DNA from 4 places in the Streptomyces sp. NPDC104381 genome. Region 2 is predicted to be linked to each of the others. Evidence: riboswitches for the same ligand, from Rfam matches in the RefSeq annotation. Region 2 holds a riboswitch; each other region holds the start of a gene.
The links. A riboswitch is a leader RNA that binds a small molecule or an ion and turns the genes downstream of it on or off. The one in region 2 is predicted to bind cyclic di-AMP.

Region 1 (5,196 bases), on a different contig from region 2:
GACGCCCCGCTGGACGCCGAGCCCGAGGGCCTGGACGGCGTCGCCACGATCATGGCCCGCGCGCTGTCCGAGGGCACGGACAAGCGCTCCGCGGAGGAGTTCGCCGCGGAGCTGGAGCGCTGCGGCGCCACGCTGGGCGCCCACGCGGACCACCCCGGTGTCCGCGTCTCCCTGGAGGTGCCGGCCTCCCGGCTGTCCAAGGCCCTCGGCCTGGTCGCCGAGGCGCTGCGGGCCCCGGCCTTCGCCGAGAGCGAGATCGAGCGCCTGGTGGGCAACCGCCTCGACGAGATCCCCCACGAGCAGGCCAACCCCGGCATGCGGGCCGCCAAGCAGCTCTCCAAGGAGCTGTTCCCCGCCACCGCACGGATGTCGCGCCCGCGCCGGGGCACCGAGGAGACCGTCCGGCGGATCGACGCCGCCGCCGTGCGCGCCTTCTACGACGCCCATGTCCGCCCGTCCACGGCGACGGCGGTCGTCGTCGGGGACCTCACCGGGGTGGACCTGGACGCGCTGCTCTCCGAGACCGTCGGCGACTGGTCGGGCAACGCCGGCCAAGCCCGGCCCGTGCCCCCGATCACCGCGGACGACACCGGCCGTGTGGTCATCGTGAACCGCCCCGGCGCCGTGCAGACGCAGCTGCTGATCGGCCGGATCGGCGCGGACCGGCACGACAGCGTGTGGCCGGCCCAGGTCCTCGGCACCTACTGCCTCGGCGGCACCCTCACCTCCCGGCTGGACCGCGTGCTGCGGGAGGAGAAGGGCTACACCTACGGTGTCCGTGCCTTCGGACAGGTGCTGCGCTCGACGGCGCCCGGCTCCTCGTCCGGGGCGACCGGCGCGGCGATGCTCGCCATCAGCGGCTCCGTCGACACGGAGTCCACCGGCCCCGCGCTCGACGACCTCTGGAAGGTCCTGCGCACCCTGGCGGCCGAAGGGCTCACCGACGCCGAGCGTGAGACCGCCGTGCAGAACCTCGTGGGCGTCGCCCCGCTGAAGTACGAGACGGCGGCCTCCGTCGCGGGCACCCTGGCCGACCAGGTGGAGCAGCACCTGCCGGACGACTACCAGGCCGAGCTGTACGCGCGCCTGGCCGCGACCGGCACGGTCGAGGCGACCGCCGCCGTGGTCAACGCCTTCCCGGTGGACCGGCTGGTCACCGTGCTGGTCGGGGACGCCGCGCAGATCAAGGAGCCCGTCGAGGCACTCGGCATCGGCGAGGTGTCGGTCGTCAACGGCTGACGGAGCAGGACACGACGGACCTCGGCGGGCGCACTCCGCCGGGGTTCTGTCATTTGCCCGTTTCGGGAGGAAGATTGGCATTCGTCCTGTGGGATGGGTGACAAAAGACCCTTTCCGTTTGGCGGGACGAAGGGGCCCGCTCTAGCGTCGGCTCGGCTGTCCGCCGGACGAATGCCGCATCCGCGGCGCCGGACAGTCATCGCCGAGTCCCCGTCAGGCGCGAGCCTGGGGAGCCGGGGACCCACGAAGTCCCTGGGGTGAATCGGATCCCTGCACCTCGACGAGGGCCCAGTGATCCGTAGGAGACCTTCCTGCTCCGAACCCGTCAGCTAACCCGGTAGGCGAGAAGGAAGGAAAGGACCAGCCCCTCCATGGCGTTCATCCGTGCCACCGGGAAGCACCGTGCCCCGAGCCGCCTGACACGCAGGAGCGCCAAGGTCGCCGGTGTCGCCGCCCTGGCCACCACCGGCGTACTCGGTGCCACCGTCTCCCCGGCCGTCGCCGCGGACTCCGAGGCCGTCACCGCCACCGGTCTGACCCAGACCGTCGCCCTCGACACCACCCTCGCCGCCCAGATCGAGGCCCAGGCGAAGGCCCAGAAGCACCAGGCCGACGTCGCCGCGAAGGCCGCGGCCGAAGCGAAGGCCAGGGCGAAGGCCAAGGCCGAGGCCAAGCGCAAGGCGGAGGCCCGCGCCAAGGAGGCCCGCGAGGAGAAGGCGCGCGCCGCCCGCGCCGCCGAGCGCGCCCGGCTGAACGCCTTCCACCTCCCGGTCGCCGGCTCGCACGTGACCACCGGCTACAAGTCCGGCGGCGCGCTCTGGTCCTCCGGCAGCCACTCCGGCGTGGACTTCCAGGCCGCGTCCGGCACCTCCGTCGTCGCGGTCGGCGCCGGCACGGTCGTCGAGGCCGGCTGGGGCGGCGCGTACGGCAACAACATCGTGCTCCGGATGAAGGACGGCACGTACACCCAGTACGGCCACCTCTCCTCGATCGGCGTCTCCGTCGGCCAGAGCGTCGGCTCGGGCGAGCAGATAGGCATCTCCGGCTCGACCGGCAACTCCACCGGTCCGCACCTGCACTTCGAGGCCCGGACCACCCCCGAGTACGGCTCGGACATGGACCCGGTCGCCTACCTCCGCGCCCACGGGGTCCAGGTCTGACCCGACCCCGCGGCACAGGCTCCGACGAAGGCCCCGGCATCCGCCCGGGGCCTTCGCCGTGTCCCGGCGCGAGGCCCCCGTCGAAGCCCTCGCGGAAGTGATCCCTGGCCAAAAGATATCCATGGATTCCACCCCGCCATCGGAAATTCCGGCCGGTTGCAATAGAGTCACAGAACAGGCGTCGATCGGCCGCGTTTCGCGGGGATTAAGGCGGAGGTTCGGACATGCGCATTCCCGCGCATTCGGTATGCACGGCAATCCGTGACGACATCGTCTCCGGTGTCTTCGAGCGCGGCAGCCGCCTCACCGAAGAGGTGCTCGCGCGTCGCTACGGGGTCTCACGCGTCCCCGTGCGGGAGGCGCTGCGCACCCTGGAGTCCGAGGGGTTCGTCGTCACGCGGCGGCACGCCGGTGCCTGTGTCGCCGAGCCCACGGAGCAGGAGGCCGCGGACCTTCTGGAGATCCGCATGCTCCTGGAGCCCCTGGGAGCGGCCCGGGCGGCCCAGCGGCGCACCGAGGCGCACCTCAAGGTGCTCCGCGGCCTGGTCAGGCTGGGCCAGGAACGCGTGCGCCGGGGCGAGGGGGAGGATCTGCGCTCCCTGGGCGGCTGGTTCCACGAGACGCTGGCACAGGCCTCGGGAAGCCCCGCTCTGATCGCGCTCCTCACCCAGCTCCGGCACAAGATCGCCTGGATGTACGCCGTCGAGCAGCCGGCCCGCCCCGCGGACTCCTGGGCCGAGCACGGCGCTCTCGTCGACGCCGTGGCGCGCCGCGACCCGGAGCGGGCCAGGGCGCTCGCCGTCCAGCACGCCGAACGGGCCACCGCGGCCCACCGGCTGCGACGCCCCCCGGCTCCGGGCCGCACGGTGGGCCCGGCCAGGGTGAGGACTTCGCAACACCCCGTAAACATCGCGGGAGCCCGTCATTAACAATGACGCCGTATACAAAGAGGGCCGTGATCGAGCGGCATTCTTTCTGCTGCCCTGAAACTGCAATTGCGGGCTTCGGTCGTTCCGCCGGAGAACGGAAAAAGCCGCGGCTCCCGGTCGGGGGTGCCGCGGCTTATTCCGCAGAGAAGAATTCCGGTTCGAAGCGGCCGGAATCAGACGGTCTCCGGAAGCTCCTCGAGCCCCTCGGCGACCAGCTTCGCCAGACGGTCCAGGGCGGCCTCGGCGTTGTCCGCCTCGGACGCGAGCACGATCTCCTCGCCACCCTGGGCGCCCAGGCCGAGCACCGCGAGCATGGACGCGGCGTTGACGGGGTTGCCGTCCGCCTTGGCGATCGTCACGGGGACGCCGGAGGCCGTGGCGGCACGGACGAAGATGGAAGCGGGGCGGGCGTGCAGGCCCTCGGCCCAACCGACGTTGACGCGGCGCTCAGCCATGGTTCTGCCCTTCACGTATCAATGGTTGTCTAGACCAGTCTCTCATGCAGTGCGGTACCGCTGTGCCCGGCACCGCCGCCGGCCTCCCGTACCGGCCTCGTACCCGCTCACGCACCGGCCTCCCGTACGGTTCGGCCCGGGTTCGGGCCGAACGAAAAGCCCGAGCCGTAGGCTTTGCCCATGGAGCCCACTCCGGAGCAGAGTCCGCATCACGCGTACCCCGACCACTGGGAGGCGGACGTGGTGCTCCGTGACGGTGGCACCGCGCGGATCAGGCCCATCACCACGGACGACGCCGAGCGGCTGGTCAGCTTCTACGAGCAGGTGTCCGACGAGTCGAAGTACTACCGCTTCTTCGCCCCGTATCCGCGTCTCTCCGCCCGTGACGTCCACCGCTTCACCCATCACGACTACGTCGACCGGGTGGGACTGGCGGTGACGGTCGGCGGCGAGTTCATCGCCACCGTCCGCTACGACCGGATCGACGGGCAGGGCCGGCCCGCCTCCGCCCCCGCGGACGAGGCCGAGGTCGCCTTCCTCGTGCAGGACGCCCATCAGGGCCGCGGTGTGGCGTCGGCCCTCCTCGAACACATCGCGGCGGTGGCCAGGGAGCGGGGGATCCGGCGCTTCGCCGCCGAGGTGCTGCCCGCCAACAACAAGATGATCAAGGTGTTCCGGGATGCCGGCTTCACCCAGCAGCGCAGCTTCGAGGACGGCTCCGTCCACCTCACCCTGGACCTGGAGCCCACGGCCGAGTCCCTGGCGGTGCAGCGCGCCCGGGAACAGCGCGCCGAAGCGCGCTCCGTCCAGCGGCTGCTGGCCCCCGGGTCCGTCGCGGTCATCGGCGTCGGCCGGGCGCCGGGCGGCGTCGGCAGGTCGGTGCTGCGCAACCTCCTCGGCTCGGGCTTCACGGGGCGCGCGTACGCGGTGAACACGTCCTTCGACGCCGGTACGGGCACGGTCGAAGGGGTGCCCGCGCACCGCTCCCTGAGCGAGATCGGTGAGCAGGTCGACCTCGCGGTCGTCGCCGTACCGGCCGGCCGGGTGCCCGAGGTCGTCGCCGACTGCGGTGAGAACGGCGTCCAGGGCCTCGTCGTCCTCTCCGCCGGTTACGCCGAGCGAGGCGCCGAGGGCCGGGAACGGCAGCGGGAGCTGGTCCGGCAGGCACGCTCGTACGGAATGCGGATCATCGGGCCGAACGCCTTCGGCATCATCAACACCGCTCCCGAGGTCCGCCTCAACGCCTCCCTCGCCCCCGAGTCGCCCAAGGCCGGGCGGATCGGGCTCTTCACCCAGTCCGGGGCCATCGGGATCGCCGTCCTGGCGGGCCTCCACCGCAGGAGCGCGGGGCTCTCGGCCTTCATCTCCGCCGGCAACCGGGCCGACGTCTCGGGCAACGACTTCCTGCAGTAC
Region 2 (5,196 bases):
GCTCCCGCCGGGGGCGGGCGGCTCGCTGCTGCGGTCGGTCGCGTTCTTCGACGGCGCGGCGGCGGGCGGCGGCGCGCTGACCCTGGCCGTGTGGGCGGCCGTCGGCCTGGCCGCCGTACTGGCCGGCGGCCGCCGGCGCCCGGAGCCGGACGCTCCGTCCCCCTCCTCCGCCGGGCACCCCGAGCCCGCCCTCGCCGGCTGACGGGACACCACCCGGACGAGCCGCGCCCTCGCCGGACTGGCGGGGGCGCGGCTCCCGCCGTGCCACGATCGTGCGCGAACAGGGCCGGCCGCGCCCTCCCGCGCCGCGGTGCGGCTCGGGGCAGGAGCCCCCGGCCGCCGACATGCCCTGCCGGGCACCCGGGTAGTCATTCAGCGACCCGCCCCGAGGAGCCGCTGCGGGGCCTGCCCTCCGATCTCGGCACCCGGGCCCGCGAGTTGACGCGCGAACACCTGTCGCTCACGGCCGTGCCGGCCCACCGCACGGGCGCTCCCCACAAGAGATCAGCGCCGACATCGAACGGGACACCTTCCTCGACGCCCCGGCCGCCCCGGCGTTCGGGCCGGTGGACCACGTCATGGAGAACCGCGCACCGTCCCGGCCGCCGCACCCGCGAGGTGAACGCCCGATGCTCCCACCCCAGTTCCCGCCGCTTCCCGCCCTGACCCGCGCCGAGGCCGAGTTCATCGACCGCTACCTGGAGGCGCTCGACCAGCTCGGCCGCATCAACCCCGCCCGTGGCAGCGACACGTACGGGGCGCTCCGGGCGGCCCAGGCGCTCGCGTCCAAGGCCGCCGCCCTCCGGGACGCGCTGGTGTTGATGCACGAGCGGGGTGAATCGCAGATCCACGCGGACACCTTGGCCAGGGCACTGCGGCTGCTGGACGGCGAGCGTCGCGCCGCACGGGTCGCCGTGCCACCCGCGCCGTCGAGTTGAACGCCTCACCACCGGTCGCGGAACCCGCCTTTCGGCGCCTCTTCTCGACACGCCCGGCGGGCCGATGAGTTTTGCTCGCTCGATCGGCGTAGAAGCTACCCCGCCCGAGGGACAGCCCAACTTGCGCAACGGGCGCGGACGCTGAGCGGAATCCGTTGTTCCGCCGCTGGTACGCGGCTGGTCCGGCCCGGTCGTCACGGCTCCCGGGTGGCCGCGTCCACCCGATCGGATCAGTCGTGACGACTCTCACATATCGCCACTTCAGCGAGGAAATCCGGCAGTGCGTGCGTAAAGATCCCTGGGACGACAAGCCCCCGCCACCGCGGCGGGGCGGTCCGGGCGGACGCCGAGTCCTGCCGCCGTCCGGATGCCTGGTCGACAGAAGTGGATCGGCAGGAGTGGAGGACCCGAGCACAACGGGCCGGCCGGGCAACCGGACGGCCCTCGGGGTGAAGCCGCACCACGCGGCCGGGCAACTTCGCCAGCCCGAACCCGACAGGTCATCCTTCACAGGCGGCTGACGAAGGGTTGCGCATGACTGCGCAGGTTCATGTCCCGTCTCTGTTCGCCCGTGTCGGTACGGCTTCGGTTCTGACATTCGCCGTAGGCACCACCATGATGGCCCCCGGTCTCGTGAACGACGCCGAGGCCGCGACCCATTCGACGAAGGCGCTCAAGATCGCCGCCTCGAAGAAGGGGTCGCCCTACAGATGGGGAGCCACCGGCCCCCATCGGTTCGACTGCTCCGGTCTCACGCTCTACTCGTTCAAGAAGGCCGGCAAGAAACTCCCCCGTACGGCTCAGCAGCAGTACAACAAGACCCGCCATATCTCCAGGTCGCAGCGGAAACGCGGCGACCTGGTCTTTTTCCATGCGGGCAGCAGTGTGTACCACGTCGGCATCTACGCCGGCAGCGGCAAGATCTGGCACTCACCGAAGACAGGCGCCGTGGTCCGGCTGGAGAAGATCTGGTCCGGCAACGTCTGGTACGGGAGGGTCGCCTGACACCCTCCCCCTTCCGGTTCAGCGCAGCAGGGGGCCCGTCACCAGTACGAGCCCCAACGCGGTGAGCGCCGTGCCGCTGCCCCCCTCGATCGCGCGGGAGGCACGCGGCCGGCGCAGCCACCGCCCCAGCCGGGCCACGAGCAGGGCCACCGAGGAGAACCAGACGAGCGCGAGCACGACGACCACCGAGGCCAGCAGCAGGGTCCTGGGAAGCGCCGACCGCCCCTCGGGGACGAACTGGGGCAGCAGGCTGAGGAAGAGCACGGGGGCCTTCGGGTTGAGGGCGTTGGTCAGGAAGCCCTGGCGCAGCGAGCGTCCGAGTCCCGGCAGCGCCCGGCCCGGGTCCTCCTCCTGGGCTTCGGCGCCCGCGCCGGTGGTGGCCGCCCGGCGCCACATCGCGTACAGACCGCTGAGCCCCAGGTAGAGCACGTACGCGCCGCCGAGCAGCTGCACGGTGCGGAACAGGACGGGCATCGTCACGAGGACGGCGGCGAGTCCGGCGGCGGCCAGCGCGGTGTGCACCAGCAGCCCTCCGGCGACCCCCACCGCGGTGGCGAGCCCGGACCGCCGGGATGCGAGGGCGTTGCGTACGACGACCGTGAAGTCGGCGCCGGGGAGGGCCACCATTCCCGCGGCGACGGCGACGAAGGCGAGCAGTTGTGCGTCCATGGGTCCACCTTGGCCGCTCAGGCCCTTTAGCATGTACTTGCAATATTCTGGGTCTGCCGAAAGGAATGCTTAATGTACGACCCGACGCGGCTGGCCGCGCTGGTGGCGGTGTCCGAGGCCGGCTCGATCACGCGCGCGGCGGCGCGGCTGGGTTACACCGCGCCCGCGCTCTCGCAGCAGCTGGCCAAGCTGGAGCGGGAGGCGGGGGCCGCGCTCCTGGTCCGCCATCACCGTGGGGCACGGCTGACGGCGGCGGGTGAGCTGCTGGCGGGGCGGGCCAGACGCGTGCTGGACGAGATGGAGCAGGCGCGGCACGAGCTGGCCGGGCTCGCGGGGCTGTCGGGCGGCCGGCTGCGCGTCGGTACGTTCGTGACGGCCGGGATCCATCTGCTGCCGCCCGTGCTCACGGCCTTCCGGCGCGCCCACCCCGACGTGGAGCTGGCCGTCACGGACTACGAGCCGCCCGCCGGGGTCACCGCGGTGGCGGCGGGTGACGTGGACCTGGCGCTGACCCATGCGTACGAGCCCGCGGCTCCCCAGCCGCTGCCGGCCGGGCTGTCGGCCGAGCCGCTGCTCGTCGAGGAGCTGGTGCTGGTCACCGCGCTCGGGCAGATGCTGTCCGAGGGCGGCGGCCCGCTGCCGGTGGCCGAACTCGCGGGCCGTCCGCTGATCAGCAGCGCCCCCGACCATCCGCCGCGGCGCGGGGTGGAGCGGGCGCTGGCCGAGGCGGGTGCCACCCCGGCGGTGGTGTGCGAGTCGCCCGGCTACGCCCTGGTCTGCGCCCTGGTCAGTGCGGGGATCGGCGTGGCGGTGGTGCCGGAGATGGTGGCGGCGATGTCCCCGGCGCCACTCGCCGTCCGGCGGCTGGAACCCGCCGCATTCCGGCGGACGATCTCCGTGGTGCACCGCGGGGACCGGAACACCCCGGCGGCGACGACGCTGATGGCGCTGCTGCGCAGCGGCTTCGGCCGGGCCTCCGCAGGCTGAGGACCGGCCCGCTCCACGCAGGGGCCGATCCATCCGGGAGCCGCTCCGCACAGGGCCCCGCTCCCGCGGCCGGCACGCGTCCGCCGCGTCAGGCCTGGGCGGGAACCGGCCAGGGAAGGGCCACCGCCACGGTCTTGCCCCCGTCGGCGGTGGGACTGACGCTCAGCCGGCCGCCGTGCTCCTTCGTCAGGGCCCGGATGATCACCATGCCGCGCCCGTTGTCCTGGCGTACGGCGGCGGGCAGCCGCTGGGGCCGGCGCGGGTGGCTGTCCGTCACGCCGAGGTAGAGCTCCACGTCCCGGTCGAGACGGAGGTCCACCGTGAAGGTGGGCGACTGGCCGAAGGTGTGCTGGACCGCGTTGGTGGCGAGTTCGGAGACGATCAGCCGGACGGTGTCCGCGGTGTCGCCGTCCTCGGCGAGGCCCCATTCGGTGAGCACCCGGGCCACATGTCTCCGGGCCGTGGAGACCGAGGCCGGATCGCTCGGCAGGGTGACGGATGCTTCCTGATGGTCTGCCATGGCGACGCCGTCCCTTTCCCGGCCCGACCGGCCTGTGACCGAGCCTGGATTGTGCTTCGCGCCAGAGTGCCACCGATGCCGCCCGCGATGACGGCGATCCACCAAGATATGCATATATCTGTCGCTCGTTACGGTGAACCCCGTCCCCGCTCCCGCGCGCCGGCCTCACGCCCGGAGGGGACACGGGTCCACCGCGGCTCCGCTCCTCGGCGAGCGCCCGTTCAGCTGGCGGACAGCGGTGCCGTCGCGACGACCGTGCCCACGGCGGCCGCGATCTGATCGTGCGTCAGGTCGGCGCGGGCGGTCAGCCGAAGCCGGGAGATCCCGTCCGGCACCGACGGCGGGCGGAAGCACCCCACCGCGAGACCCGCGGCGCGGCAGTCGGCGGCCCAGCGCACCGCCGACTCCGCGGAGGGGGCGCGGACCGACACCACGGCGGCGTCGGGGCGCACCGCGGTCAGCCCGGCCGCCGTGAGCCGGCCGTGCAGCTCGGCGGCGACCGCCCCGGCCCTCGCCGCGCGGTCCGGTTCGCGGCGCAGCAGACGCAGCGCGCCCAGCGCCGCGCCGACGGCGGCCGGGGCGAGACCGGTGTCGAAGATGAACGTACGGGCCGTGTTGACCAGATGCTGGATGACGCGGGCGGGGCCGAGCACCGCCCCGCCCTGGCTCCCGAGGGACTTGGAGAGGGTGAGTGTGGCGACGACGCCCTCGTCGCCCGCCAGTCCGGCCGCCGCGAGGGCGCCGCGCCCGCCCTCGCCCAGGACGCCCAGCCCGTGGGCGTCGTCGACGAGAAGGGCCGCGCCCGCCTCGCGGCAGACGTCGGCGAGTCCGGCGAGCGGGGCCGCGTCGCCGTCCACCGAGAAGACGGAGTCGGTCACCGTCAGAGCCGGTCCGTCGTGGGTGAGGAGCGCCTTGCGCACGGCCTCGGGGTCCGCGTGCGGGACGACGGCGGTGGCGGCCCTGGAGAGCCGGCAGCCGTCCACGATCGAGGCGTGGTTGCCGGCGTCGGACACGATCAACGCGTCGTGTCCGGTGAGCGCCGTGAGCGCGGCGAGGTTGGCCGCGTAACCGGAGGAG
Region 3 (5,196 bases), on a different contig from region 2:
TCGAGGCCACCAGGGTCGGCGCCGACACCCAGCTGGCCCGGATGGCCAGGCTGGTGGAAGAGGCCCAGAGCGGCAAGGCCGCCGCCCAGCGCCTGGCCGACAGGATCTCCGCGGTGTTCGTGCCGGTCGTCATCGGGCTGGCGCTCGCCACCCTCGGCTTCTGGCTCGGCTCCGGTGCCGGACTCACCGCGGCCTTCACCGCCGCCGTCGCCGTACTGATCATCGCCTGCCCCTGCGCCCTGGGGCTGGCCACGCCCACCGCCCTGCTGGTCGGCACCGGACGCGGCGCCCAGCTCGGCATCCTGATCAAGGGACCTGAGGTCCTGGAGAACACCCGCAGGGCCGACACGATCCTCCTCGACAAGACGGGCACCGTCACCACGGGCCGGATGACCCTGCTGAAGGTCCACGCCTCCGGGACCACGGACGAGGCCGAAGTGCTGCGCCTGGCCGGAGCGTTGGAGCACTCCTCCGAACACCCGATCGCCCGGGCCGTCGCCGAGGGGGCCGCAGCCAAGGTGGGCGCGCTGCCCACGCCCGAGGACTTCGCCAACGCCCCCGGGCTCGGTGTCCAGGGCGTCGTCGAGGGCCACGCGGTGCTCGTCGGCCGCGAGAAGCTGCTGGCCGAGTGGGCCATCGGGCTCCCCGACGAGCTGAGGAAGGCGAAGGACCTGGCCGAGGAGAACGGGCGCACCGTGATCGCGGTCGCCTGGGACGGCGAGGCGCGCGCGGTCCTGGAGGTCGCCGACGCGGTCAAGGACACCAGCGCCGAGGCCGTCCGGCGGCTGCGCGCCCTCGGGCTGACGCCCGTCCTGCTGACCGGCGACAACAAGGCGGTCGCCGAGTCCGTCGCGGCCGAGGTCGGCATCGACCAGGTCATCGCCGAGGTCATGCCGCAGGACAAGGCCGAGGTCGTCAGGAAGCTCCAGGCGGAGGGGCGCACCGTCGCCGTGGTCGGCGACGGGGTCAACGACGCCGCGGCGCTCGCCCAGGCCGACCTGGGCCTGTCCATGGGGACGGGCACGGACGCCGCCATCGAGGCCGGCGACCTGACGCTCGTACGGGGGGACCTGAGGGTGGCCGCCGACGCGATCCGGCTCTCCCGCCGCACGCTGGGCACGATCCGCTCGAACCTCTTCTGGGCCTTCGCCTACAACGTGGCCGCCCTCCCGCTCGCGGCGGCAGGTCTGCTCAACCCCATGATCGCGGGCGCGGCCATGGCCTTCTCGTCGGTCTTCGTCGTGGGCAACAGCCTCCGTCTGCGCGGCTTCCGCGCCGCCGACCGGGACGGCGCCCGCGCCTCCTCCCATGCCCACGGGCCCGCGTCCCCCAGCAGCGCGGGGGACCCGGCCAACGGGTAGGTTCGGTGGCGTGGCCACTCTGCTGATCGTGCATCACACCCCGTCGCCCAACTGCCAGGCACTGTTCGAAGCGGTGCTGTCCGGCGCGACGACGGAGGACATCGAGGGCGTACGGGTCGTGCGGCGGGCGGCCCTCGCCGCCACGGCGTCCGACGTGCTGGCGGCCGACGGCTTCCTGCTCGGCACCCCGGCGAACCTCGGGTACATGTCCGGCGCCCTGAAACACTTCTTCGACCAGGTCTACTACCCGTGCCTGGACGCGACGAAGGGCCGGCCCTTCGGCTACTACGTGCACGGCGGCAACGACGTCACCGGCGCCGTACGCGGCATCGAGGCGATCACGACGGGCCTCGGATGGCGCCGTGCGGCCGACGCCGTGACCGTCACCGGTGAGCCGGGCAAGGCCGACACCGAGGCGTGCTGGGAGCTGGGGGCGACGCTCGCCGCCGGCCTGATGGACTGACGGGCCCGGTACGGGGGCGCAGCCGTTCACGCCGCTCCCCGGTGGCCCGTACGAAAGCCGCGGCGGCGGCTCTCCCGACTCAGGCGCGGTCGATGTGCACGCTGGTCGACTTCACGCGGGCCGTCGCCTCGATGCCGACCTCCAGCCCCAGCTCCTCCACGGCTTCCCTGGTCAGCAGCGAGACGAGGCGGTGCGGACCGGCCTGGATCTCGACCTGGGCGGCCACGTCGCCGAGCTTCACGGCCGTGACGATGCCCGGGAAGGCGTTGCGCGCCGAGGTGTAGGAGGCCTCCTCGTCGCCGCCGCCGCTCTGGCCGACCTCGATCGAGAACGCCGCCAGATCACGGCCGTCGATGAGACGGCGCCCGCCCTCGTCGCGATGGGTCGCCACCCGGCCGGCGTCCGCCCAGCGTCGTGCGGTGTCCGGGCTGACGCCGAGGAGGCGCGCGGCCTGCCCGATGGTGTAGGTCTGCATGCGTGACATGGTAAGAGATCTTCTCGCATATGCAAGCTTAGTTCGTATAACTCCTTGCATATGCGAGCCCGTCGGCGGAGCGGGAATCCTCCGAGTGCATGCGGCCGGGCGCGGAGGCCGTCAGTGTGTGGCCCGCCGTCGGAGCCCGCTCAGCGCGGCTTCCACGTCAGCTTGCCCCCGCCCACCCAGCGGACGACCGCCGGGTCGTCGAGGTCATGGACCTGGATTCCGGCCGCGGAGGCGGCGATCAGGACGTCCGTCATGTCGGTCGCGCCTCCGATCACCTCTCCGTCGATCTCCACGACGCGGAAGGGCGGATCCCCGGGCTGGACGGGCAGGACGGTGATCCGGGGGGCCGAGGCGTGAGGGCTTTCAGTCATAGCCGGATCGGTTCCACATGGACGCTCCAGGTATGCCCGCCAGCGCCTTTTGTGAGTCGTATGCCCGGTTTGAGTCGGTTTCTTGAAATTGATCCCGTAATCCATAAAAGGCCATTTCGTGTGACCTGGGGCCTTCGCTCGGGCGCAAAACGCCCGAATCGGGCGCCGTGACCAGCGTCACCTTATGCGCCCCCGACGCAGGGGTGCGGCAGTCGGTTCCCTTCTGTGCCAAGAGAAGTGACGGACGCGATGTGGGGTGGATTACATGAATTCACAAGAATTGATCTTGCGAATGAATTGTGATCAACGAACCAGGCTTGTTCCTTTCCCTATTTCTCGCCTACGGTCACCATCACTCCGGGCGGAACGCCGAATCCTGCCGCCGTCCGGTTACCCGACCGATCACTTCTCGTACGGCAGGAGCGGGGGACCCAAGTAAGCGCCGATCCGGTTTCCGGAGCGGCTCGGGGTGAAGTCGCATTCCCATGCGGCCGGGCATCTCCAGCCCGAACCCGACAGCTCACTTCGCAGGCGACGGAGAGGAATTCAGCATGCCCGAAAATGGTAAGCACCGTCGTTTCAGGACCAGTTCGCTGACTCGCGGCATCATCGCCGTGACCACGGGTGGAGCCGCCCTGGCCCTCCCCGTGATCGGCGCTACCGGCGCCTTCGCCGCCCCGGCCCAGCCGGCCGCCGTCGAAAAGGCCGCCACCTCGACTGCCGCGACCGGCAAGGGAATTGCCGCGCAGAAGTCCAAGCCCGCCTCGTATTCCGTGGTCGTGGGTGACACCCTTGCGAAGATCGCTCGGGAGCATTCCGTGAACGGTGGCTGGAAGGCCCTGTACGAGGCCAACGAGAAGGCCGTCGGCGGAAACCCGGACCTGATTCACCCCGGTCTCGAGCTGACCCTCGGTGGCAAGGCCGGGAACAAGTCCGCGGACAAGGCCGAGTCCAAGGCCTCCGACCGTGCCGAGCAGAGCGCCGACCGCGCCGACCGTTCGGAGCGCACGAGCACCTCCGCCGCCGCGGAGGGCGCGCCCGCCGCCGAGACCGCTCCTGCCGCCGAGCCGGTCTCGTACACGAACGACCTCGACGGCTGGATCAAGGAGTCGCTCGCCGTCATGGCCGAGCACGGCATCCCCGGCACCTACGAGGGCATCCACCGCAACATCATCCGCGAGTCCGCGGGTGACCCCCAGGCCATCAACAACTGGGACATCAACGCGATCAACGGCGTCCCGTCCAAGGGCCTGCTGCAGGTCATCGACCCGACCTTCCAGGCCTACCACGTGCCCGGTACGTCGATGGACAGCTACGACCCGGTCGCCAACATCACGGCCGCGTGCAACTACGCCGCGGACAAGTACGGCTCCATCGACAACGTCTTCGGGGCCTACTGAGCCTCGGCGAGGCGGAACCCCTGACGCACGGCGTGTGACAGAGGGACAGAAGTGACGGGTGGTACGGGTTCGGCGGAACCCGTACCACCCGTCGTCCGTTTGTACGGCGTCGCGTGTGCCGTGACCGCGCCGTCCCGGCCGCCGACAGGCCGGGCGGAACCCGGTTGACTGGTCTCGTACAGGTTCGTCGTCCATACTGCCCGCCGTGGAGCAGCGCATAGATTCGAACACCAAGCCAGAGTTCGCCGCGGGGACCGACCCGGCGTACATCCCCGGCCTGACGGCCCCTGCCCCCGCGCGGACGGAGGCGGAAGCGGAGGAGGCGCCCCGGAAGCCCGAGCCGGCCGACGCGGTACCGGAGGCCGACGCCGAGGGCGCGCTCGCCCCGGAGGCGGCCGAGGAGCACGTGGACGGCTCGGCGGCGGCCGCGATCGACGACGCGGCCACGGCCGACGAGGCGCCGGCTGACGGCGCGGCCCCCGAAGCCGCCCGTGAGGGCGCCCGCGACGAGGACGGCCCCGTCTTCGAGGTCAGTGACCGGCGCGGGTCCATCCGGGTGGACGCCGAGGGGGTCCGCTTCCGGCTCGACGACCAGGAGGCGGAGTTCGACTGGTCCGAGATCGGCGCGGTCGAGGTCAGGACGGGCCGCTTCGGCCGCCGGTTCACCGTGACCGTCCACCTGTCGAGCCGCCGGTGGTTCAACGCCGAGGTCGAGGCCGGTGCCCGCGGCGACCTCAAGACATGGACGGCGGAACTCGACGAGGCGCTGGACGCCTACTTCGAAGAGGCCTGACCCCTCCGGTCGCCTCCGCGCACCGGGCCGCCCGCCGGCCCGGTGCGCGGCATGCCGCGACGGCTCAGGCGCCGGCCGCCGTGCCGAGCACGACCGACCGCGTCAGATGGCGCGGCTGGTCGGGGTCCAGGCCCCGGGCCGCCGCGCGGGCGATCGCCAGCCGCTGGACCCGCACCAGATCGGCCAGCGGGTCCAGTCCGCTCTCCACCCAGCGCGCCCCGGTCGCCAGCACCTGCTCCCGCAACCCGTCCGGAGCGGCGCCGAACATCCAGGTCGCCGTCCCGGCCGTGGCGATGCTGATGGGGCCGTGCCGGTACTCCATCG
Region 4 (5,196 bases), on a different contig from region 2:
CCTGCTGAGACGCCTCCCCGACCTGCGGCTCGCTGCGGATCCTGCCGATTTGCGCTGGCGCGGCGGACTCATCATGCGTGGACTGCGCACGCTTCCCGTGGAGTTCGGTCCCGGGGAGCCCGCCGAAAAAGGTGACAGCCTGTCAACTCTGTGACTTTCACGTGATCTCTGCTGCATCGACTTGTGACACACGTTCGAGTAGGGCTAGGTTCACCGTTCGACTCACCCGTCACAAGTCAGTCACACGGAAGGCAACCCCATGGGCTCCGCGACCGGCAGACACCGCCGCCCTCGCCAGGCACCCGCCATCGTCGTCGCCGCAGGCGTCACCGGATCGGCCATCGCCATCCCGCTGCTCGGCGCCGGCGGCGCGCAGGCCGCCGACGCGTCCACCTGGGACAGGGTCGCCGAATGCGAGAGCGGCGGCATGTGGAGTGCCGACCTCGGCAACGGCTACTACGGCGGTCTGCAGTTCTCGCAGGACACGTGGTCGGCGTACGGCGGCACGGCCTACGCCCCCCGGGCCGACCTGGCCAGCCGCTCGCAGCAGATCGCGGTCGCGGAGAAGGTCCTGGACGACAAGGGACCGCAGGCATGGCCGAGCTGCGCGGTGATCTCCGGGCTCGCCCTGGACGGCACGCTGCCGGGCGTCGACCCGGGCGGCGAGCCGTCCGCGGAGCCCTCCGACACCGCGACCCCGTCCGAGACCCCTTCCGCCGAGCCCTCGGACACCGCGACGCCGTCCGACACGCCCTCGTCCGGATCGAAGGCTCCGTCCGACGAGGCCGACGACACGGCCGGCCAGGACGACGACACGGACGCGTCGCCGTCCGCCACCCCGACCCCCGAGCCCTCCGGGACGTCCGGCGCCTCCCGGGGCGACGGCGGGACGGGCGGCAAGCACCGGGGCACGCCCGCCCCCGAGACGAGCGCGGGAGCGGACCTGGACGAGGGGCGCGAGTCCGGCCGCCACGCCTCGCGCGGTGAGTCCGAGGCACGTCAGGGCGCGGAGGGCACGTACACCGTCCGCGAAGGCGACAACCTCTGGTCGATCGCCGACGCGCAGGACCTCGACGGCGGCTGGCCGGCGCTCTACGAGGCCAACAAGGACGAGCTGGGCTCCGACCCCGACCTGATCCTTCCCGGCCAGAGCCTGGACCTCCTGGGCCTCGGGTCCGACGCGCAGGGCGACTCGGCGGAGACCGCCGCCGCCAACTGATCAAAAGCGGGAAAACGCCCCGAAAACAGGGGTAGTTCAGAGGCCTATGTCCACTTATGCGTAAGTGAGACATGGGTCTCTTTGCTTCAACTCCTGCGGTCGGTCCGTCCGATCCGTCCATATTGGCTCCGACCTGCGAAAACGAACCTTCACGTCGAACCGGTACGGGCTGATTGGCCGTTATGTCCATCTTTGAATGTGGGGGTTGCGTGTGTTTACGGTCGGAGCCGCTCGCACCGCGGGCACCTTCGACCGTCACGCCGAATCCTGCCGTCGGCCGAAGGGGACCGACGCGTAAAGCGCCGTAGGCAGGAGCGGGGGACCCAGGTAAGTGCCGGACCCGGCCGTCGGAAGACGGGCCGTGTACGGCTTGGGGTGAAGTCGTCCGCGAGTAGGGCGACCGGGCCACTCACAGCCCGAACCCGACAGCTCACCTCGTAGGCGTCGGTGAGGAGAACCATGCTGCTTTCCAGCAAGGGCAAGCACCGTCGCCCGTCCAAGGCCGTCCGCATCGCGACCCTGGCCGGTGTCACCGGTGCCGCCGTCGCCGTGCCGCTGATGGGCGCGACCGGCGCTTCCGCCGCCTCCGTCGACACCTGGGACGCTGTCGCCCAGTGCGAGTCCGGTGGCAACTGGTCCATCAACACCGGCAACGGCTACTACGGCGGTCTGCAGTTCTCGCAGTCCAGCTGGGCCGCCGCCGGCGGCACGCAGTACGCCGCCCGCGCCGACCTGGCCTCCAAGGACCAGCAGATAGCCGCCGCCGAGAAGCTCCTCGACCTTCAGGGCCCGGGTGCCTGGTCCTGCGCCGGGGCCGGCGGGCTGACGAACGACGGTGTGGACCCGGGCGTCGACACCGGCGCGTCGAAGAACGGCGACACCGACCCGCAGGCCGCTCCGGAGCGCAAGGCCGAGCAGCCCACCACGCGCAGCGAGAAGCGCACGGCCCCCGAGAAGACCGTCACCACCCCGACCGGCGAGAAGGTCGAGAAGGGCGACGGCGAGTACAAGGTCAAGGCCGGCGACACCCTCAGCAAGATCGCCGAGGCGAAGAAGGTCAAGGGCGGCTGGGAGAAGCTGTTCAAGCTGAACGACGACATCGTCGACGAGGCCGACCTGATCTTCCCGGGCCAGCAGCTCCACCTGAAGTAGTCGGAAACACCCCCGGGGCGCTCCTCCTGCCCCGGAGGCCGGGCCCGGCGCGCAGACCCCCCGCGCGCCGGGCCGGGCCGTGTCCGGACCCTCCCGGGGACGCCCCGGCCGGGGGCCGTTCGCGGGCTCGCCGTGAAGGTGAGTGTTCAACAGTTGTGGTTACTCGCCAGTAGATTTCTGGAGCTTTGCCCGGAATGCAGGTCCTTGGGTCCTTTTTCGTCCCAGGGGACGGGCGGACGGCCGACGGAGCGTGCCGAGCCGGTTAGGCTCGTGGCGCAAGGCCACAGTGACCCTGCACAACCAGTGTCAGATCCCAGAAGGAGATGCCTCGTGCCGTCCATCGACGTCGTCGTAGCCAGGGAAATCCTCGACTCCCGGGGCAACCCCACGGTCGAGGTCGAGGTTGGCCTCGACGACGGCAGCACGGGACGTGCTGCTGTTCCGTCCGGCGCCTCCACCGGTGCGTTCGAGGCCATCGAGCTTCGCGACGGGGACCCCAACCGTTACCAGGGCAAGGGCGTCGAGAAGGCCGTCCTCGCCGTGATCGAGCAGATCGGCCCGGAGCTCGTCGGCTACGACGCCACCGAGCAGCGCCTCATCGACCAGGCGATGTTCGACCTGGACGCCACCGAGAACAAGGGCTCCCTCGGTGCCAACGCCATCCTCGGTGTCTCGCTGGCCGTGGCGCACGCCGCGTCCGAGGCGTCCGACCTCCCGCTCTTCCGCTACCTCGGCGGCCCGAACGCGCACCTGCTGCCCGTTCCGATGATGAACATCCTGAACGGCGGCTCGCACGCCGACTCCAACGTGGACATCCAGGAGTTCATGATCGCGCCGATCGGCGCCGAGTCCTTCTCCGAGGCCCTTCGCTGGGGCGCGGAGATCTACCACACGCTGAAGAAGGTCCTGAAGACCAAGGGCCTGTCCACCGGTCTCGGTGACGAGGGCGGCTTCGCCCCCAACCTCGAGTCCAACCGCGCCGCCCTCGACCTCATCCTCGAGGCCGTCAAGGAGGCCGGTTACGTCCCGGGCCGCGACATCGCGCTCGCGCTCGACGTCGCCGCGTCCGAGTTCTACAAGGACGGCGTCTACGAGTTCGAGGGCAAGTCCCGCTCGGCCGCCGAGATGACCGAGTACTACGAGGAGCTCGTCTCCGCGTACCCGCTGGTCTCCATCGAGGACCCGCTGTACGAGGACGACTGGGCCGGCTGGAAGGTCATCACCGACAAGCTCGGCTCCAAGGTGCAGATCGTCGGTGACGACCTGTTCGTCACCAACCCCGAGCGCCTCACCCGTGGCATCGAGGAGGGCTCGGCCAACGCCCTGCTCGTCAAGGTCAACCAGATCGGTTCGCTGACCGAGACCCTCGACGCCGTGGAGCTGGCCCAGCGCAACGGCTTCAAGTGCATGATGTCCCACCGCTCCGGTGAGACCGAGGACGTCACCATCGCCGACCTCGCCGTCGCGGTGAACTGCGGCCAGATCAAGACCGGCGCCCCGGCCCGCTCGGACCGCGTCGCCAAGTACAACCAGCTGCTGCGCATCGAGGAGATCCTCGACGACGCCGCGGTGTACGCCGGCCGTTCGGCGTTCCCGCGGTTCCGCTTCGAGGGCTGACAGCCCGAGTCCGGAGCACCAGCCTCCGTCCGTCCCCGCATCCGGTCCCGTACCGTGTGCGGGGACGGACGTGCGTAACGGGGAGGCGTGAGACATGGCCGGGAAGGACCGCGACCGGTTCTCCACCGCGACCAGGCTGCGGCTGCTCGGTGAGCAGACGGCGGCCCGCGTCTACCGGTCCCAGAACCGCCGCCAGGCCCGCCGTTCACGGCTCACCGGCCGGGCCGCGTTCCTGGCGCTGATCGTCTGCTCCCTGGTGGTCGCGCTCGCGTACCCCATGCGGCAGTACATCTCCCAGCGCGACCAGATCGCCGATCAGGAGAGGCTCTCCCGGGAGGCCCACCAGCGGACCGAGGAGCTGCGCGACGAGAAGGCGCGGCTCAAGGACGACGCGTACGTCCGCCGTCTCGCGCGCCAGCACCTCCACTACGTGCTGCCCGGCGAGACCGGTTATACGGTGGTCGACCCGGACGCGGCCGAGGAGCGCAAGGGAGAGCCCGGGGCGACCGGGCGGCCCTGGCACTCGAACCTCTGGGACGGTGTCGACAGCGCGGACCGCGAATGACCCCGTTCCCGCGCCGGACCCGGTATCCGTACCGGGTCCGCTTCCCGTACCGATTCATACAGTCCGACCGATGACATTCAAGGCAGGCATGGACACGCCCCCTCCGCAGACCGAATCCACCACGCCCACCGCTGCGGACATCGCCGCGTTCGAGCTCCAGCTCGGCCGGCCGCCGCGTGGGCTGCGCGCCATCGCGCACCGCTGCCCCTGCGGCAATCCGGACGTGGTCGAGACCCAGCCCCGCCTGGAGGACGGCACGCCGTTCCCGACGACGTACTACCTGACGTGCCCGCGTGCCGCGTCCGCGATCGGCACGCTGGAGGCCAACGGGGTCATGAAGGAGATGACCGAGCGGCTCACGACGGACCCGGAGCTGGCCGCCGCCTACCGGGCCGCGCACGAGGACTACATCGCGCGCCGTGACGCCATCGAGGTCCTGGAGGGATTCCCCAGCGCGGGCGGCATGCCGGACCGCGTGAAGTGCCTGCACGTCCTGGTCGGCCACTCGCTGGCGGCGGGCCCCGGGGTGAACCCGCTGGGCGACGAGGCCATCGCGATGCTGCCGGAGTGGTGGGCGAAGGGACCGTGCGTCACGCCGTGCGGACCGGACGCCGGCACCGACGCGTGACCCCGCCCGGTACAC

Region 1: it holds a riboswitch for cyclic di-AMP, as region 2 does, so the genes downstream of both, ACZ607_RS09110 (M23 family metallopeptidase) here and ACZ607_RS10210 (C40 family peptidase) in region 2, are expected to answer to the same signal.
Region 3: it holds a riboswitch for cyclic di-AMP, as region 2 does, so the genes downstream of both, ACZ607_RS08590 (transglycosylase SLT domain-containing protein) here and ACZ607_RS10210 (C40 family peptidase) in region 2, are expected to answer to the same signal.
Region 4: it holds a riboswitch for cyclic di-AMP, as region 2 does, so the genes downstream of both, ACZ607_RS31040 (LysM peptidoglycan-binding domain-containing protein) here and ACZ607_RS10210 (C40 family peptidase) in region 2, are expected to answer to the same signal.

Annotation. Positions count from the first base shown of each region.
Region 1 covers NZ_JBVJNK010000002.1:975,388-980,583, reverse strand. Annotated here, with positions in the region: gene ACZ607_RS09115 (M16 family metallopeptidase) at 1-1,239, shown strand, start outside; cyclic di-AMP (ydaO/yuaA leader) riboswitch at 1,430-1,598, shown strand; gene ACZ607_RS09110 (M23 family metallopeptidase) at 1,611-2,399, shown strand; gene ACZ607_RS09105 (GntR family transcriptional regulator) at 2,624-3,328, shown strand; gene ACZ607_RS09100 (HPr family phosphocarrier protein) at 3,502-3,783, opposite strand; gene ACZ607_RS09095 (bifunctional acetate--CoA ligase family protein/GNAT family N-acetyltransferase) at 3,964-5,196, shown strand, end outside.
Region 2 covers NZ_JBVJNK010000003.1:141,767-146,962, reverse strand. Annotated here, with positions in the region: gene ACZ607_RS10220 (ABC transporter permease) at 1-202, shown strand, start outside; gene ACZ607_RS10215 (hypothetical protein) at 630-938, shown strand; cyclic di-AMP (ydaO/yuaA leader) riboswitch at 1,297-1,469, shown strand; gene ACZ607_RS10210 (C40 family peptidase) at 1,473-1,943, shown strand; gene ACZ607_RS10205 (LysE family translocator) at 1,962-2,612, opposite strand; gene ACZ607_RS10200 (LysR family transcriptional regulator) at 2,685-3,599, shown strand; gene ACZ607_RS10195 (ATP-binding protein) at 3,688-4,119, opposite strand; gene ACZ607_RS10190 (8-amino-7-oxononanoate synthase) at 4,341-5,196, opposite strand, start outside.
Region 3 covers NZ_JBVJNK010000002.1:809,440-814,635, reverse strand. Annotated here, with positions in the region: partial or broken gene ACZ607_RS08610 (heavy metal translocating P-type ATPase) at 1-1,283, shown strand, start outside; gene ACZ607_RS08605 (flavodoxin family protein) at 1,372-1,824, shown strand; gene ACZ607_RS08600 (TOBE domain-containing protein) at 1,904-2,299, opposite strand; gene ACZ607_RS08595 (hypothetical protein) at 2,449-2,679, opposite strand; cyclic di-AMP (ydaO/yuaA leader) riboswitch at 3,069-3,228, shown strand; gene ACZ607_RS08590 (transglycosylase SLT domain-containing protein) at 3,231-4,079, shown strand; gene ACZ607_RS08585 (hypothetical protein) at 4,285-4,872, shown strand; gene ACZ607_RS08580 (SIS domain-containing protein) at 4,937-5,196, opposite strand, start outside.
Region 4 covers NZ_JBVJNK010000010.1:162,168-167,363, forward strand. Annotated here, with positions in the region: gene ACZ607_RS31030 (cytochrome P450 family protein) at 1-154, shown strand, start outside; gene ACZ607_RS31035 (transglycosylase family protein) at 260-1,219, shown strand; cyclic di-AMP (ydaO/yuaA leader) riboswitch at 1,510-1,678, shown strand; gene ACZ607_RS31040 (LysM peptidoglycan-binding domain-containing protein) at 1,679-2,371, shown strand; gene eno (phosphopyruvate hydratase) at 2,702-3,988, shown strand; gene ACZ607_RS31050 (FtsB family cell division protein) at 4,083-4,553, shown strand; gene ACZ607_RS31055 (DUF501 domain-containing protein) at 4,642-5,181, shown strand.